Regions from separate parts of the Guptibacillus sedimenti genome, predicted to be linked through region 1. Evidence: a T-box and tRNA genes for the amino acid it is inferred to sense, from the RefSeq annotation. Region 1 holds a T-box; the other holds one or more tRNA genes.

Region 1 (9,023 bases):
ATCACGAACTGAAGTACCGTGGAATCCTTTGGTGTTAAAGAGTTGAATGGCGGCCTGGATGACACTTCGCTTCGATACTGTATCTCGCTCCTGTTTCACTAGGAACCACCTCCAAATAGTTCGTTCTTAGTAACTCATTCGTTAATTGGTCCTCCATTCCTTTAATAATCGTGCGACAAAATATGTGTGTTCCTCAACAAGATTTGATATGATTATCATAATTTCGAGTTAAGGAAGAGGTGTTTTGACATGTTTGAGGTCGAATCCTATTCAGGTAAAAGAGAAAAAGACTATCAAATGGTAATTAAACAATTAAGAGCACTGCTAGATGGCGAGACGAATCAGCTAGCCAACCTTGCAAATGCTTCTGCATTATTAAATCAGTTTTTATCAGATGTGAACTGGGTAGGTTTTTATTTATACGAAAAAGAAACCGATCAACTTGTTCTCGGTCCATTTCAGGGGCTACCCGCTTGTGTCAGAATTCAGAATGGAAAAGGCGTATGCGGCACCGCATCCAAGGAAGGCAAAACAATGAGAATTGAGAATGTGCATGAGTTCCCAGGACATATTGCCTGTGACGCTGCGTCTCAATCTGAAATTGTAGTGCCCATTTTTACGAATGGGGCACTTCTTGGCGTTCTTGATATTGACAGCCCAGAAGTTGGACGATTTGATGAAGTGGACCAAGAGTATTTAGAAAAATTCACACTAGCATTGCAAGATTACCTTTAAGACCAGGTTTAATCTTCATCTATAAGAACTTTAAGTAATGATAAAAACCGTCCAATGGAGTTCTCCATTGGACGGTTTTTTTATTTTTCAAGCGCTTGTTCGATATCCCTCCAAATGTCTTCCCACGCTTCAAGTCCAATCGAAAGACGAATAAGCGATTCACTAATGCCCATCCGTTTTTGCTCTTCTTCAGGAACCACTGCATGTGTCATCGTCGCTGGATGTTGAATAAGCGTTTCAGCATCTCCAAGACTAACTGCAATTTTTATCATTCCTAGCCGATTCATAAAATTTTGCGCTTCTAGTTTACCACCATTTATTTCAAAGCTAATTAATCCTCCTGGGCTTTTCATCTGCTTTTGTGCAATTAGAAAAGAAGGCGATTCCTCTCTTCCTGGATACATCACATTCGTTACTGATGGATGCTCGATTAACTTTTGAACGATTTTATGAGCATTTGAGCAGTGACGATCCATCCGAATTGGGAGAGTCTTCAATCCCCGAAGGAGTAACCATGCATCAAACGGTGATAGAATTCCTCCGATATCTTTTTGTGTACTCTTTGCAATGGCAGTAATTGTCTTCTTATCACTTACAACCAGTCCCGCCACGACATCCCCATGCCCTCCGATATACTTCGTAGCGCTGTGCAAAACAATATCACATCCAAATTCTAGAGGGCGTTGTAGATACGGCGTAGAAAATGTATTATCTACCACAACCGTAATTCCTTTCTCCTTTGCTACAGAAGAAATCATTTCAAGATCAATTAATTTCAATGTTGGATTTATGGGCGTCTCTATATAAATAACCGTTGTATTTGGGCGAATAGCTTGTTGAATTTGTTCAAATGAATCAAGTGGAAGCAAATCATGCTCGATCGCAAACTTCTCTTCTAACATTTTAAGTAATCCAAACGTGCAGCCGTACACTCCTTCAGAACAAAGGATATGGTCTCCCGACTTTACAAGATACATAAGAACAGCAGAAACAGCTGCCATGCCTGAACCAAAAGCTAAACCACCCTCCGCATTCTCAAGAGAAGCAATCCTCTCTTCCAACATTCGAACAGTAGGATTTCCAAGTCTTGAATAAATGTAGCCAGGCTCTTCACCAGCAAACCTTCTTTCACCAGCTTCTGCTGTTTCAAATGTAAAAGTGGATGTTTGATAGATCGGTGATGCTAGACTATTATGATGTGATTTAGAATCATATCCATCATGAATTGTTTTTGTCTCAAAACGTTGCTCTCCCAAAGTCATAACCCCCTGTTATAAAATCACACATTACACTTTCATTGTAAGCGTTTTCAATTATAAGGTGAAGAGGGAATTATCTTTCTCAACAAGTCATTGACATCTTCTTATCCATCAAATCCCTACTATAGTTGACATCTCAATCTGAAAGAGTTACAATTGCATTTGTGTAAAATAAGAATGGGCAGCAGCGTGACGGGCTGCGATTTCATTGTGTTCCTTTTAATAGGTACGCCGCGTACCCTCCGGCTGTCGAGGTGAAGGCGTGTGAAAACACAATGTGCGCAAACCGGAATCACGACACTGTTTTTATTTTATACCAATAATAATGGTATAAAGGAGGAGCTAAATATGGCTCGTTATACAGGACCAAGTTGGAAAATTTCTCGTCGTCTTGGTATTTCTCTAAGTGGAACAGGTAAAGAATTGGAAAAGCGTCCTTACGCTCCAGGTCAACACGGACCTAACCAGCGTAGAAAGCTTTCTGAATATGGACTTCAGCTTCAAGAGAAGCAAAAGCTTCGTCACATGTACGGCATGACTGAGCGTCAATTCCGTCGTCTTTTCGATGATGCTGGTAAAATGAAAGGTGTTCACGGTGAGAACTTCATGATTCTTCTTGAAGCTCGTCTTGATAACCTTGTTTATCGTCTGGGTCTAGCTCGCACTCGCCGTCAGGCTCGTCAGCTAGTTAACCACGGCCACATCACTGTCGATGGCAAACGCGTTGACATCCCTTCTTACCGCGTAGCGACTGGTCAAGTGATCAGCGTTCGTGAGAAGTCAAACAACCTTGACATCATCAAAGAAGCAATCGAAGTAAACAACTTCGTTCCAGAATACCTTACTTTCGATGCAGATAAGCTTGAAGGTACGTTCTCTCGTTTTCCTGAGCGTTCTGAACTTCCTGCTGAAATCACTGAAGCTCTTATCGTTGAGTACTACTCTCGTTAAGCTGTTTCAACTCCCCGGAATTTATTCCGGGGTTTTTTTTATGTCCAGCAAAATTGATTTATACGAAAAAAGAGATGCTCCTATCGAGCACCTCTTCATTAACAATTAATATGTGAGAAGGAAGTATTTCTTTTTCCCTCTTCGAATAATAACGTATTGATTTTCAATTTGATCGCTTTCTGAAATCACCTTGTCTATTTCCTTACAGCGTATACCATTAATATAAACGGCGCCATTCTTCACATCTTCTCTTGCCTGACGCTTGGAAGATGAAATTCCAGCTTCTACAAGTAAGTCAATCAATCCTTTTTCATGATCTTCTACGTGATAGGATGGCACATCTTTAAACCCTAAACGAATTTCTTCAGCTGTTAATTGCTTTATATCTCCACTAAAAAGAGCTTCCGAAATATTGATCGCCTGCTGAAGCTTTTCTTCTCCATGTACGAGCTTCGTTACGTTTTCAGCAAGTGTACGGTGCGCTTCTCTTTTTTCTGGTGCTTCTAAATGCTTCGACTCAATTTCTTTAATCTCTTCAATACTTAAGAATGTAAAGTAATTTAGGAACTTTACCACATCGCGATCATCTGTATTAATCCAGAACTGATAGAATTCATAAGGAGATGTTTTATCAGCATCTAACCAGATTGCGCCACCTTCTGACTTACCAAACTTGGAGCCGTCACTTTTCGTAACAAGTGGAAACGTTGCACCGTATGCTTTCGTCGATTCTTCGCTTCCTTCTTCTTTACGAATTAATTCAAGACCAGCCGTGATATTTCCCCACTGATCACTACCCCCAATTTGCAAGCGACAATTTTCTTTACGATAAAGTTGAAGAAAGTCATACGATTGAAGAATCATGTACGTAAACTCGGTAAAAGAAATTCCAGCTTCGAGACGTGATGTAACCGAATCTTTCGCAAGCATGTAATTTAAACCAAAGTTCTTTCCTACATCGCGAAGAAATGGAATCACATTCAATTCGCCGATCCAGTCAAAGTTGTTTACAGCTTTTGCAGCATTCGCTTCTGTACCAAAATCTAAAAAGCGCGCTAGCTGACCCTGTAATTTATTGGTCCATTCTTTTACAATAACTTCGGAATTTAACGTACGCTCATTCGAACGACCACTTGGGTCTCCAATAAGTCCGGTTGCCCCACCAACAAGCGCAATCGGCGTATGCCCTGCAAGCTGAAATCTACGAAGCGCAAGAACTGGCAACAAATGTCCAATATGAAGACTATCAGCTGTTGGATCAAATCCTGAATAAAGCGCAATTCGGTTGTTAGACAACTCTTTTTCAAGACCTTCTCTATCGGTCACCTGATTTAACAGGCCTCTTGCTTCTAATTCATCTAAAATGTGCATATCAACGTCTCCTCTAAATCATAGTAATTCCCTAATACAAGCAATTTACAGTTCTACAAACATAAAAAACCCCGCCCCCAAAAAGGGGCGAGATTGATCGCGGTACCACCCTTGTTGAAGAAAGCATGCTTTCTTCCACTCAGTCAGAATAACGGTCTGAACCGTCTAATGCTACACAGACATTGTCTTTCCCATTAGAAGCTCATGGAGGTAATTCACATTTTCCTTTATGCTAGTTCTCACCGACCACCAGCTCTCTGAAAAAGGGAGAAAAACGCTACTTTGTCCAATCAAAGCATGTCATTCATAAAAAAACACTATTTAAATTAATATCATAAACGGAAAACCATGTCAATTCTAACCCTACTGATATCCCTACCAGTTTATACAAATCTCGACGACATATGCTATAATAAATAGGATTAATTTGAGGGGGTATAGGAATGCGAGAGCTTTTTTCTACTATCAGGCAGAAGTGGAACGCGTTCATTGATAGATTACAAGAATACAACATATTATCCGGCTCCAGAATTGCCTATAAAGTTGTTTGGAATCTTTTTCTGATCTTTATAGTAATTGGTCTTATGGGCACTTTTTTCGCCGGTGGCGTTGGTGCGGGATATTTTGCATCGCTTGTAAAAGATGAACCGATTCGCTCTTACGATGAGATGAAGAGTGACGTTTATAACTACGAAGAAACCAGTGAGGTCTATTTTGCTGGAGACGTATTTCTTGGAAACTTCCGTTCAGATATTGAGCGTAAAGAAGTTGAGTTAAAAGACGTTTCTCCTCTTCTACAAAAGGCGGTCATTTCCACAGAAGATGAATACTTTTACGATCATGACGGCATTGTTCCTAAAGCAATTGGACGAGCTGTACTGCAAGAAGTTACAAATTCAGAAGACCGCAGTGGTGGGAGCACACTCACGCAACAGCTTGTTAAAAACCAGATTTTGACGAGAGAGGTTTCATTTGAACGAAAAGCAAAAGAAATGCTGCTCGCGCTTCGACTGGAAAACTTCTTTAATAAAGACGAAATTCTAGAAGCATACCTAAACATTGTTCCTTACGGACGTAATGCTTCTGGTAATAATATCGCAGGCGTTCAAGCAGCTTCACAAGGCATATTCGGAGTCAATGCAAGTGATTTAAACTTGCCTCAAGCTGCTTTTATTGCTGGTATTCCCAAAAACCCTTATACATACACCCCTTTTACAAACTCGGGTGAGGTGAAAGAGGATCTTTCAGCTGGAATCGACCGGATGGAATTTGTTCTTTATCGCATGTATCAAGAAGAAACAATTACCGAAGATGAGTACAACAAAGCGCTTGAATACGATATTGAAAAAAACCTAACTAAATCTTCCCCTTCGCCAGTTGAGAAATACCCATACCTTACATTTGAGATTGAAGATCGTGCGAAACGCGTTCTTGCAGAGCAGATCGCTGATGAAGAAGGATATGATGGAGAAAAGCTTGCGAAGAGCGTGGACTATTATAACCAAATAACTTATGACGCTAATGTTACTGGAAGATCTGCAACAGAAATAGCTAAGAAAATGGATTTAAAGTGGGAAGAAGTTCAAGAAAACTCTGATGTCTTTCTCGAATTTATGAGCAATGCTGAGAAGGAACTCCGAAAAAATGGATACAAAATTTACACAACAATAGACAGAGATATTTATGAATCTATGAATGCTGCAAGAGATAAAGTTTTAGAAAATGGAAGCTACTTTCAAAGTTCTAAAACAATTTCCGTGCAAAACTCCCAGACAGGAGAACTCGAAAACAAAGAATTCCCCATGCAAGTGGGTAGTATCTTAATCGAAAATGAAACTGGAAAGATTCTTTCTTTCGTGGGTGGGAGAGATTTTGCAGAAGAAGAACTTAACCATGCTACTGGTGCTTATCGTTCAAATGGTTCTACGATGAAACCATTGCTTGACTATGCTCCTGCAATGGAAGTAGGAAAAGTTCAGCCAGGCTACATTGTGCCAGATTTACCGATTAAAGAGGGATATAATCCTGGTAACTACTCATCGAATTATCATGGTCTTGTTACAGCCCGAAAAGCATTGGAAAGATCATACAACGTTCCTGCAGTTCGTATTTACAATAAAATGAACCCTGTTGAAGCAACAGACTATTTAGTGAAAATGGGCTTTAGTACAATGACACTTGATGACCGAACAAATCCATCAATGGCCATAGGTGCACTTCAACGTGGCGTAAGTGTAGAAGAAAACACGAATGCTTTTGGTACATTTGCTAATGGTGGAAAATTTGTCGATGCATACTTAATTGATAAAATAGTTGATAGAGACGGAAACACAATTTTCGAACAAAAACCAGAACCAGTCGAGGTTTTTAGTCCTCAAACAGCGTATCTAACGATTGATATGATGCGTGACGTAGTTAATCAAGGGACAGCCCAAGACATTCCAAACAAACTGAAATTCTCTTCGGATTGGGCTGGAAAAACTGGTACAGGACAAGACTATTATGATGCATGGTTTGTAGCAGTTAATCCTAATGTTTCACTAGGTGTATGGACTGGATACGATAAACAAATCAGTATGGATAGTCAATATGCCAATAGAAATAAAAACTTATGGGCATTATTTGCTAATGCTGCTTATGATAAAAAACCTGAAATAATGGACCCAGAAAAATCTTTCAAAATGCCAACCGGTATTGTAAAACGTTCTTTCTGTGGAATTTCAGGGAAGCTTGCATCTGACCTTTGTCAGAAAGCTGGTCTTGTCCAAACTGACCTATTTAACGCTAAATACGTACCGACTGAAGTGGATGACAGCCTCACTGAAGGACGTTATGTAGTGATGAATGGTAATACGTATCAAGCGCTTAGCTCCACTCCAGAAGAGTTCGTGTCGAGCGGAGTAATGATTAAAGAAGATTACTTCTCCGGAGTCGATCTTGCATCACTTCTACCATCTGAGTTTAAGAACCTAAATATTGTTTCCGAAGGCACTACTGCTTCGGAAAATGGTAAAAAACCAGGCGCAGTTGGTGGCCTTTCAATTAATGGATCAACATTAAATTGGGGTGCCTCAGGTGAAAGTGATATCGTTGGATACCGCATTTACCGAGCTTCGAACGGGAGCAGTTCCTTTACGAAGCTTGGAAGTATAAAATCTTCTGATGGTAGCTCATTCAACATCCCTTCTGGTGCTTATGCTTATTACGTTACAGCGGTTGATGTAGCTGGTAACGAATCAGGAGCTTCTGCTAAAGTAACAAGTGGAGATTGGTCTGAAAAGCCTGAACCTAAAGAGAAACCTGAACCAAAGCCTGAATCAGACGAAGGCAATGATCAAACTTCCGGAAATAGTAACACTGAGAATGAGGAAGCTACAGAAGATGAAGAAGATGAATCAAGTAATGCAGAAGATTCCTCTTCAAACGAAGATGGCGCTAATACTGAAAATAATGATAGTACAGAAGAAGATGATAATACAGAAGAAAATGAGAACAGCAACACCTCAAATAATAGTAGCAATAGCAATTCAAACGGGGCAAATGGGGCAAACAGCGAAAATAACGCTAACAGTTCCACTAATACAAGCAATAATTCGGATTAAAAAACAGCCTGTAGCAAACTTTGCTACAGGCTGTTTTTATTCTTTAATCTTCCATCGTTGACAAATCTCCAGTAGGTAAATCAAGCTCCCACGCCTTTAGCACACGACGCATAATTTTACCACTTCTTGTTTTCGGAAGTTTATCTCTAAATTCGATCTCCCTAGGTGCCGCATGAGCAGCGAGACCTTTTTTCACAAAGTTACGAATCTCCTCCATTAGCTCATCAGATGGCTCATGTCCATCTCTCAGTGCAATAAAGGCTTTAATAATTTCCCCTCGAACAGGATCTGGTTTACCAATAACACCTGCTTCAGCAACAGCCCTGTGTTCAACTAGTTTACTTTCAACTTCAAACGGACCGACTCTTTCACCTGAAGTCATAATCACATCATCCACACGCCCCTGGAACCAGAAGTAGCCATCTTCATCTTTATAAGCTGAATCGCCAGATACGTACCAGTCTCCTTTTAAGAAATAACTTTCATATTTCTCAGGACGATTCCAGATCGCCCGCATCATCGATGGCCAACCTTTCTTAATCGCTAGGTTCCCCATTCGATTAGCTGGTAGTTCATTCCCTTGATCATCGACGATCGCCGCGTGCACGCCTGGAATCGGTTTACCCATTGATCCTGGTTTTATTTCCATAGAAGGGTAATTGCTGATTAGCTGCGCGCCCGTTTCCGTCATCCACCAGTTGTCATGAATGCGAAGATCAAGTACTTGATTTCCCCACTTAATAACCTCTGGATTCAACGGTTCTCCGACACTTAAAACATGGCGTAGGGATGAAAGATCAAATCTCTTAATAATCTCATCTCCCGCTCCCATAAGCATACGAAATGCGGTAGGTGCACTATACCATACAGTTACTTCATATTTTTCGATTGTTCCGTACCAATCTTCTGGACTAAAGCGACCGCCACGAATGACGTTCGACGTTCCAGCAAGCCATGGAGCAAAAATACCATAAGAGGTTCCGGTTACCCAGCCAGGATCGGCGGTACACCAATAGACATCATCTTCTTTTAAATCAAGTACCCATTTCGCTGTTTGATAATGTTGTACCATCGCATTATGAACATGAAGAACGCCTTTTGGCTT
Region 2 (9,023 bases), on a different contig from region 1:
CTCATACAAAAAGCAAGAACCAATTGGTTCTTGCTCAGTGGACTAGCATTTAATAAAAGCAGTTCCTACGATGATAAGCAGGATGAAAAGAACGACGATTAGCGCAAATCCATTTCCGGCAGGTCGATGACAAGGCATACCGTATGAAGCTCCAGCTACCGGCTGATAAGGCTCGTTTCCGTATGGTGCATTGTTTGCATGGTACATAGTATTAGGTCCCCCTTTAATTTCTCTTTCTTTATCACTGTATGTTGCCGTCTAGAAATGATATAGGCAGGAGCGGAGGAGAACCTAAATTAGGTGAATGTCACAGGAAAAAATCTAGGAACTAATGCCTTTATCTTTTGTTTGTGCTTGCTTTAAGAAGTTGAATTTATAATCGTCAGTCAGTTCTTTTACTTCCTTACTAAGGAATAAAATGGCAATCACATTTGGAACAACAAACAATGCGAGTGTAATATCAACGAGCTCCCAAACGAATTGAAGGCCACCAATAGCCCCAACAAAAATCGAAAGAATATAAACGACACGCATCACTCTAGAAAAAGGAATCCCAAATAAGTACTCAGCTTGTTTTTCACCGTAAAACACAAGTACACCAATCGTACTAATGACAAAGATCAATAAGAGGGAAGAAACGAATATGGGTCCCCAGGTAGGTCCCATTAATCCAGAGAATGCATCTGATACCATATCAGCTGCGTTAGAAGGCTTCACATCTTTCCAAGCTCCTGACAAAAGTACAGTGAATGCTGTAACGGTACAGAGGACGATTGTATCAATAAATACGCTGAAGATGCCCCATAATCCCTGTCTACATGGATGAGGTGTGTGTGCTGCAGAATGGGCAATGGATGCTGTACCCATCCCGGCTTCGTTCGAATAAAGTCCACGAGCCAGTCCCCACCTAACCGCAGCAGCAAATCCTGCACCAGCAAATCCACCTGCAGCAGAGATTGGTTGAAAAGCGTGGACGAAAATTAGGCTGATTACGTTCGGGAATTCCTCAATATTAATAATCATGACGCCGATCGCACCAGCAATATATGTAAGAACCATAAATGGAACGATTTTTTCAGCAACTGCACCGATTCGACGAATTCCACCAAGTACAACAGCGGAAATAAGAACGATTAAGATAACACCAGTCAGCCATGTAGGCATTCCGAAAGCACTTTCAGAAAGAGTTGAAATCGAATTTGTTTGAACCATGACACTTGGTATAATTTCAATCATTAATCCAAAAGCGAAGAGAGAAGAGGCAAATTTCCAGCCTAACCCTTTTCTTATGTAGTACATTGGGCCTCCAACATAGACACCGTTTTTATCTTCTTCACGATATTTGATACCGAGTACAATTTCTGAGAATTTAGTGGACATCCCGATAATGGAAACGACCCACATCCAAAAAATTGCACCAGGTCCACCGAAAGCGATGGCAACAGGAACCCCAACTATGTTCGTTGCACCAGCAGTAGATGCAAGCGCTGAAGCAAATGCTTGAAAAGGCGAGATGGTGCCATCACCTTTTTCTTTTTTGAATACTTTACCGATCGTATGTTTTAAGGCGTGGGGAAAAAACAGGATTTGAAAGAATCCTAACCGTATTGTTAGAAACAAGCCGCCTCCTAAAAGTAAGATCATCATTGGGTAACCCCAGATGAATGCGGAAAATTCGGTTATTGCATTTAAAATAGCGTCCATTGCCAACACTCCTTATATGTAGTACTAGTTTAATTATCCATATAGTGGGAGAGCGAAACGCTATTTGTAAAATTATGAAAAAATGAGTACAAAGACATAGAGCCGGTTTTCACCGGCTCCCGTTTAATGCATTTGAGGTGGCTGATTGTTTTGTTGCTGTTGCGCACCACTCAGTTGGTTCTTAACTTGTTGTATTTCATTAACCTGAGCTGGCGCTGCAGGTTGATAGTACCCTTTCTGCTTTGCGTACTGATAAAGGCTATACTGTCTCTGTTCATCTGTATTACGGATCTGTTGAAGAGCCTGCCGGAGTTGCTGATTATCAGCTTGAGAAATCACGCTTCCGTAATTACTTAAGCTACTGTTTAACACTGATAAATAGTCGTTTACCATATCTTTTTCGTTCATAAGATCCCTCCTTAGCTTAGAAAGCCCATTAGTTGTTGTTGTGTATGACGTGCATCTTGAGCATCTTTTTGTAGCATTTGCTTAAGCTGTGGGCAGGTACACGACTCCGCGTAGGAATCAAGTTTGTTTGCAAGTGTTTCGTGGCCGCCAATCATATGACGTAAGTTTTGAAGTTCAAGTTCATTAAGTTGACTCATCCAGTTTCCCTCCTTCATTTTAATCATGTTTAGTATGAATGGGGAGGTTTGGAAATATACAACCTTAAGCGATAACATTTCGTTTGTTAGAAAATTGTTGATACGTCTTTTCACGCATGATGGTTTTAAGAATCTCTACAACGTGATAGACGTCTACATAAGAAGAATAAAGGGCAATCGGTGCGAGCCTAATCACGTTTGGAGAACGGAAATCTGGAATGACGCCTTGTTGTTTTAACGCTTTACATATACGTGCGGCATCATCATGCTCCAAACAAACGTGTCCACCGCGCCGATCATCTTCTGATGGGTTCGTAATCACAAAGCCATCTTCTATTAAGTTCTCTTGAACAAGTTCCATTAAAAATCTGGTTAGGGAAAGCGATTTTGCTCGTATCGATTCAATTCCTGCATCATTCATCAATTCTAATGACCCGATTAATGGGGCCATGCTAAAAATATGAGGTGTTCCAATTTGATAAGCGCCTGCGGTTTCTGCATGAGTAAGCGTATGACTCATATCAAATTGCACGTCCTTTTTTGAACTGAACCAACCCGCAAGTCCAGGGCGTCTTCCCAGGTGATCCTTATGAACGAAAAGGCCGCCAACTCCACCAGGTCCACTATTTAAGTATTTGTATGTACACCAAACGGCGAAATCCACCTTCCATTCATGAAGTTTATGTGGAATGGCTCCTATTGAGTGAGCCAAATCAAATCCGATGATCGCTCCTTTATCATGAGCCGCTTTCGTTAACTTTTCAATATCGAGTAATTGACCACTTCGATACAGAACAGAAGGAAGAAGAATTAGGGCAACTGTCTCATCAATCGCCTCAATAATGTCATCTTCCAATAGCGTTCTACCATCTTGACTTGTAACTTGAATAAGGTGTGTATCTGGTGATAACCCGTGAAGTTCTAATTGACTTTGAATCGCATAAATATCCGATGGAAATGTTAGAGAATCAGCAAGAATTTTCGTCTTTTTACCAGAAGGTTTAAAAAATGTAGCAAGCATCTGATGAAGGTTAGTTGTTATAGATCCGGTTGTCATGGTTTCAGAAGAATGGGCGCCAATTAAGGTAGAAGTCATTCCACCAAGGTTCTCAGCCATATAAAACCAGGGTTGTTGACCATCAGTCCAGCCGTCTATTCCATGGTGTTTCCAGTCTTCTAGTGATTGAAGAAGAGAGGATTCAGCTTTTTTTGAAAGAAGACCAAGAGAATTTCCATCCATATATATCCTGTTCGGATTCAAATAAAATTCACGTCGGAACTTCGCAAGTGGATCTTTCTCGTCGAATTTTTTAGCATTTTCAATGGACTGTGTTAAACTCATAAGAAACAGCTCCTTTTCTACCACTAATCGTATGAAAGGGATAAGGACCTGTCAACGCTTTCACTCTTTGTGCAAAAAACTTTCTTTGTTTTTTTAGGATAACGATTGACTTTTTAAATGATCTAATGGTATATTATTAAACGTCGCTGATGCACAGCACATGCGGGTGTGGCGGAATTGGCAGACGCGCTAGACTTAGGATCTAGTGTCTTACGACGTGGGGGTTCAAGTCCCTTCACCCGCACCATATATTTTTTGCGCCCGTAGCTCAATTGGATAGAGCGTCTGACTACGGATCAGAAGGTTAGGGATTCGACTTCTCTCGGGCGCACCATACATAATGTAAGTGGCGGTGTAGCTCAGCTGGCTAGAGCGTACGGTTCATACCCGTGAGGTCGGGGGTTCGATCCCCTCCGCCGCTACCATATTTCAATTTCATCATGGAGGGGTAGCGAAGTGGCTAAACGCGGCGGACTGTAAATCCGCTCCCTCAGGGTTCGGCGGTTCGAATCCGTCCCCCTCCACCATGATTGGGCTATAGCCAAGCGGTAAGGCAACGGATTTTGATTCCGTCATGCGCCGGTTCGAATCCAGCTAGCCCAGCCATTTGCGGGTGTAGTTTAGTGGTAAAACCTCAGCCTTCCAAGCTGATGTCGTGGGTTCGATCCCCATCACCCGCTCCATTACATATTTTAGAGAAGAATACCAGAATGAACTTTCCATCATAATTTAAATCATGATATACTAATGATTAGATGAGAAATCTTCTCCATATCATGCGCCTTTAGCTCAGTAGGATAGAGCAACAGCCTTCTAAGCTGTGGGTCAGAGGTTCGAATCCTCTAAGGCGCATACCAAAAACCCTTGAATAGAATTTCTATTCAAGGGTTTTTTTGTTCTTATACACACGAGTAAGTGAGCATAGAGGTCATTTGCAATAAACGAGTAGAGCATCTAATTTAAAGATATATTTGGTACTGAATGGACAAGGATAATCGAAAGGAATTCATCTTGTTTTAAAGGAGGATGAGGAGATTATATCCGAACGATTAATTGTAATTTAATTAATTTGTTCACTTTTAGTGGTTTGTTGTCCCATTTTTCTTTCGTTTGTTTCTGTTTTATGCTACTATATCCGTAGAAATCATTCGTTGCAGTAACTGACGACAATTGTGGAAATAACCATAGGGGAGCTGTGACGGACTATGCCGGTCGTCTGGGCGAAGAAATGAGACAACTCATTCTTTACCAATTTTCAGGAGGAGTTTATATGACAAACGAAACAAAAATTTTAGACGGTAAAGCAGTTGCTAATCGCATAAAAGAAGAGTTAAAGACAAGAGTTGCATCTCTTAAAGAAAAGGATGTGACTCCAAGCCTTGTGACTATACTTGTTGGAGATGATCCATCTTCTGAGACCTATGTAAGAATGAAAGGCAATGCGTGTGAGCGGGTAGGAATTACCTCTAAAAAAATTCACCTCTCCGAAGACACAACAACTGAAACGCTCGTACAGACAATTGAAGAGTTAAACCGGGATGCTTCTGTGCATGGTATATTGCTTCAACACCCCGTTCCATCTCAAATTGATGAACGTCTTGCTTTTGAAACCATTGCGATCGAGAAAGATGTTGATGGTGTAACGAGTGCTGGCTATGGCCAAACAGCTCTTGGATTTGGAACTTATCCATCTTGCACTCCTGCAGCAATCATGAAAATCATGGAAGACTATGATATTCAAGCTGAAGGAAAGCACGCTGTTGTAATCGGCCGCAGCCCAATTTTAGGAAAACCAGTATCTGCGCTTTTATTAAATCAGAATGCAACAGTAACAACTTGTCATTCTAGAACTACTAACCTTGCTTCGCATGTGCAGCAAGCAGATATCGTCATTGCTGCAGTGGGTAAGCCGGAATTTATTAAAGGTGACTGGGTTAAAGACGGAGCTGTTGTGCTGGATGCTGGATATAACAAAGGAAACGTTGGGGATGTGGAATATGAAGCGGCTGCTAAGAAAGCGTCCTATATTACACCTGTTCCGGGCGGCGTGGGCCCAGTTACAATTGCGATGCTATTAAAACATACTGTTGATGCAGCTGAAAAAACAGTTCAATAAAAAGAAGTAAAGTTAAAAGTAGTTTCATTGGAGGAGGCACCTTGTTATCGTGCACTCCAAATGGAACTGCTTTTTTTTTTTTGTGCGTTTTACATTAAATGAGAAACTAGCATTATAGCAAATCATTCGTTTCATATGAGGTAGTAGAGTACTGCTTTATTCTCTATTCTAGTATTAAAAATATGTTACTATCAATGTAAAGAATTATTTATGAAGACGAATCCTAGTAAGGCTAGTTGCAATCGTTCTCATCTTAAACCTTGCAGTAATTTGAAAGGGGATACATCAGTTTGAACACAAAACATTTGGATTTACTTGCCCAAAAATATGATAGTGAAGAAAAAGTTGTCACTGAAATCATAAACCTTAAAGCCATCCTTAATCTACCAAAAGGAACTGAGCATTTTGTTAGTGATTTACATGGGGAGTACCAAGCCTTTCAACATGTGCTACGAAATGGTTCAGGTAAAGTGAAAGAGAAAATCTCTGACTTGTTTAAAGATGAGTTACCAGAAGATGAGTTAAACGAATTTGCGACGCTCGTTTACTATCCGGAAGAAAAAATAAACCTAATTAAACATTCTTTTAGTAGTGATAACGAATTATACGAATGGTATACGGTGATGATTGAACGTATGTTAAAGCTCATCTCGTATGCCTCTTCCAAATATACACGATCCAAACTACGTAAAGCTTTACCTAATCAGTTTGTTTATGTCATTGAAGAGCTTCTCTATAAAACGGCTGATCTTACGAATAAAGAGCCTTATTATAATAAAATACTTCAACAAATTATCTCTCTGAACCAAGCGGATAAGCTAATCACGGGACTTGCCTATACAACGCAAAGACTCGTTGTGGATCATCTTCACGTTGTGGGGGATATCTACGATCGAGGACCAGAACCTGACAAAATTATGGATACGCTTATTCACTATCATTCTGTAGATATACAATGGGGAAACCATGATGTCCTATGGATTGGTGCGTTTGCAGGATCTAAAGTATGTCTTGCTAATATTATTCGTATCTGTGCTCGATACAACAATTTAGAAATCATTGAAGATGTTTATGGCATAAATCTGAGACCCTTACTGAATCTCGCGGAAAAATATTATGATGATAATCCCGCATTTGCGCCAAAGAGAGAATCTGAAGAGAAACAAACGAGTCATGAAAAATGCCAGATCACGAAAATACATCAGGCGATCACGATGATACAATTTAAACTAGAGAGTCCAATCATCAAGAGAAGATCTTACTTCAATATGTCTGAAAGACTTTTATTAGAGAAAATTGATTATCAAGAAAACACCATTACGATTCATGGGCAAACGTATCCGTTAGAAAACACCTGTTTTTCAACCATTAATCCAGACCAACCTGACAAGCTATTAAAGGAGGAGGAGGAAGTAATCAACAAGCTTTTGTTTTCAGTGCAACACTCGGAAAAGCTTGCTAGACACATGAACTTCCTTATGAAAAAAGGCAGTCTTTATTTAAGATACAATGGTAATCTGTTAATTCATGGATGTATCCCACTAGATGAGAATGGGAATATGGAAAAAATGATCATCGAAAATAAAACGTATGCCGGTCGCGAGTTACTTGATATTTTTGAAAATTATTTACGCCATGCTTTCGCACATCCTGAAGAAACAGCTGACCTTTCGACGGATATGGTTTGGTATTTGTGGACAGGCGAGTATTCTTCTCTGTTCGGTAAGAGAGAAATGACGACGTTTGAGAGATATTTTATAAGTGATAAGAAGAGCCATAAAGAAAGAAAAAATCCTTATTACCATTTGCGTGAAGAAGAAGAGATCTGTCGCCAGATTCTAGCAGAATTTGATCTTAATCCAGATCAAGGTCACATTATAAATGGACACACGCCTGTTAAAGAAATTGATGGAGAAAATCCAATTAAAGCAAATGGCAAGATGATTGTCATTGATGGCGGTTTTTCGAAAGCTTATCAATCAACAACAGGTATTGCGGGATACACATTATTATTTAATTCTTACGGCATGCAGCTTGTTGCTCATAAACTATTTAATTCTAAAGAAGAAGTTTTATTACACGGAGCAGATGTATTATCAGTAAAAAGATTGGTCGATAAGGAATTAGAAAGAAAAAAAGTTCGCGAAACAAACATTGGAGAAGAAATCCTGCAAGAAGTTCATATTCTAAATCGATTAATGGAGTATCGGTATATCAATTAGCGGTTTATGTACCTTTTTTACGAAACTAACCAACAAAGCATCGACTTTGTTGGTTAGTTTCGTTTTTGTATAAGCAGGAAACTTCTTATGGAGGTAGATCGTGCTTTATTTTACAAAAGTAATGAAGCATTTACATATTAATTGAGCATAACATTCAAACTTTTCAGAAAGTTGTGCTATGGTCAATAAGAATAACCTTAACTAAGCGGAGGCGATCAATCGATGAAACTTGATGGGAAAGTAGCAATAGTAACGGGAGCTAGCAGTGGTATTGGTGAGGCGATAGCGAAACAACTAGCGAATGAAGGAGCAAGTCTTGTGCTTGCAGCTCGTCGTGAAGAAAAACTGACTGACTTAGCGAGCTTCATCACGAATCAATCAAATGGAAAAGCCATTGTAGTAAAAACGGATGTTACGAAAAAAGAAGATATGGAGCAACTCGTTAAGCAAGCCAAACAAGAATTTGGAAAGGTTGACATCGTCGTCAATAATGCTGGAGTGATGCTACTATCATTTATGAAAAATGATGAGGTCGATCAATGGAGTCAAATGGTGGACGTGAATATTAAAGGTGTTCTATACGGCATTCATGCAGCGCTTCCTGATATGCTAAAACAAGAGAGTGGTCATATTATTAACGTATCGAGTGTAGCAGGTCATGAAGTATTTGCTTCAAGTGCCGTGTATAGTGCTACAAAATATGCCGTAAGAGCCCTTTCAATGGGACTTGAAAAAGAGTTATCAAAAACTGGTGTGCGTGTCACGAATATTTCTCCAGGTGCCGTTGAAACTGAACTAACTCATCATATTACGGATGAAGAGGTGCTTAACATGTTTAAGGATCGAGCCTCTTCAATGAAAGCTCTTCAAGCGGATGATATTGCCCGTGCCGTTGTGTATGCAGTAACGCAACCTGATTATGTGAATGTAAATGAAGTGGTTGTCCGGCCAATGCAGCAATAGGAGCGACTTATTTTTATAGTTCGTTAGAAAAAGATCGAGCCTGCTCGGTCTTTTTTTATGGAGTAGTGAAC

Evidence for each region. The T-box of region 1 lies ahead of tyrS (tyrosine--tRNA ligase). A T-box ahead of a tRNA ligase gene usually reads a tRNA of that ligase, here a tRNA-Tyr.
Region 2: it encodes a tRNA-Tyr, which carries the amino acid that the T-box ahead of tyrS (tyrosine--tRNA ligase) is inferred to sense. The anticodon was not compared.

The regions. Positions count from the first base shown of each region.
Region 1 is NZ_JAQQWV010000001.1:1,102,714-1,111,736, reverse strand. Features, by position in the region: gene refZ (forespore capture DNA-binding protein RefZ) at 1-99, opposite strand, end outside; gene PQ578_RS05360 (GAF domain-containing protein) at 250-735, shown strand; gene megL (methionine gamma-lyase) at 816-1,997, opposite strand; gene rpsD (30S ribosomal protein S4) at 2,343-2,945, shown strand; gene tyrS (tyrosine--tRNA ligase) at 3,051-4,316, opposite strand; T-box leader at 4,397-4,619, opposite strand; gene PQ578_RS05340 (transglycosylase domain-containing protein) at 4,760-7,918, shown strand; gene acsA (acetate--CoA ligase) at 7,962-9,023, opposite strand, start outside.
Region 2 is NZ_JAQQWV010000003.1:86,979-96,001, forward strand. Features, by position in the region: gene PQ578_RS22515 (YjcZ family sporulation protein) at 43-207, opposite strand; gene PQ578_RS14920 (alanine/glycine:cation symporter family protein) at 322-1,704, opposite strand; gene PQ578_RS14925 (spore coat protein) at 1,828-2,112, opposite strand; gene PQ578_RS14930 (hypothetical protein) at 2,124-2,309, opposite strand; gene kynU (kynureninase) at 2,374-3,651, opposite strand; tRNA gene PQ578_RS14940 (tRNA-Leu) at 3,814-3,898, shown strand; tRNA gene PQ578_RS14945 (tRNA-Arg) at 3,909-3,985, shown strand; tRNA gene PQ578_RS14950 (tRNA-Met) at 4,000-4,076, shown strand; tRNA gene PQ578_RS14955 (tRNA-Tyr) at 4,094-4,178, shown strand; tRNA gene PQ578_RS14960 (tRNA-Gln) at 4,183-4,257, shown strand; tRNA gene PQ578_RS14965 (tRNA-Gly) at 4,261-4,334, shown strand; tRNA gene PQ578_RS14970 (tRNA-Arg) at 4,430-4,503, shown strand; ZMP/ZTP riboswitch at 4,798-4,880, shown strand; gene PQ578_RS14975 (bifunctional 5,10-methylenetetrahydrofolate dehydrogenase/5,10-methenyltetrahydrofolate cyclohydrolase) at 4,922-5,767, shown strand; gene PQ578_RS14980 (fructose-1,6-bisphosphatase) at 6,058-7,989, shown strand; gene PQ578_RS14985 (SDR family oxidoreductase) at 8,212-8,952, shown strand.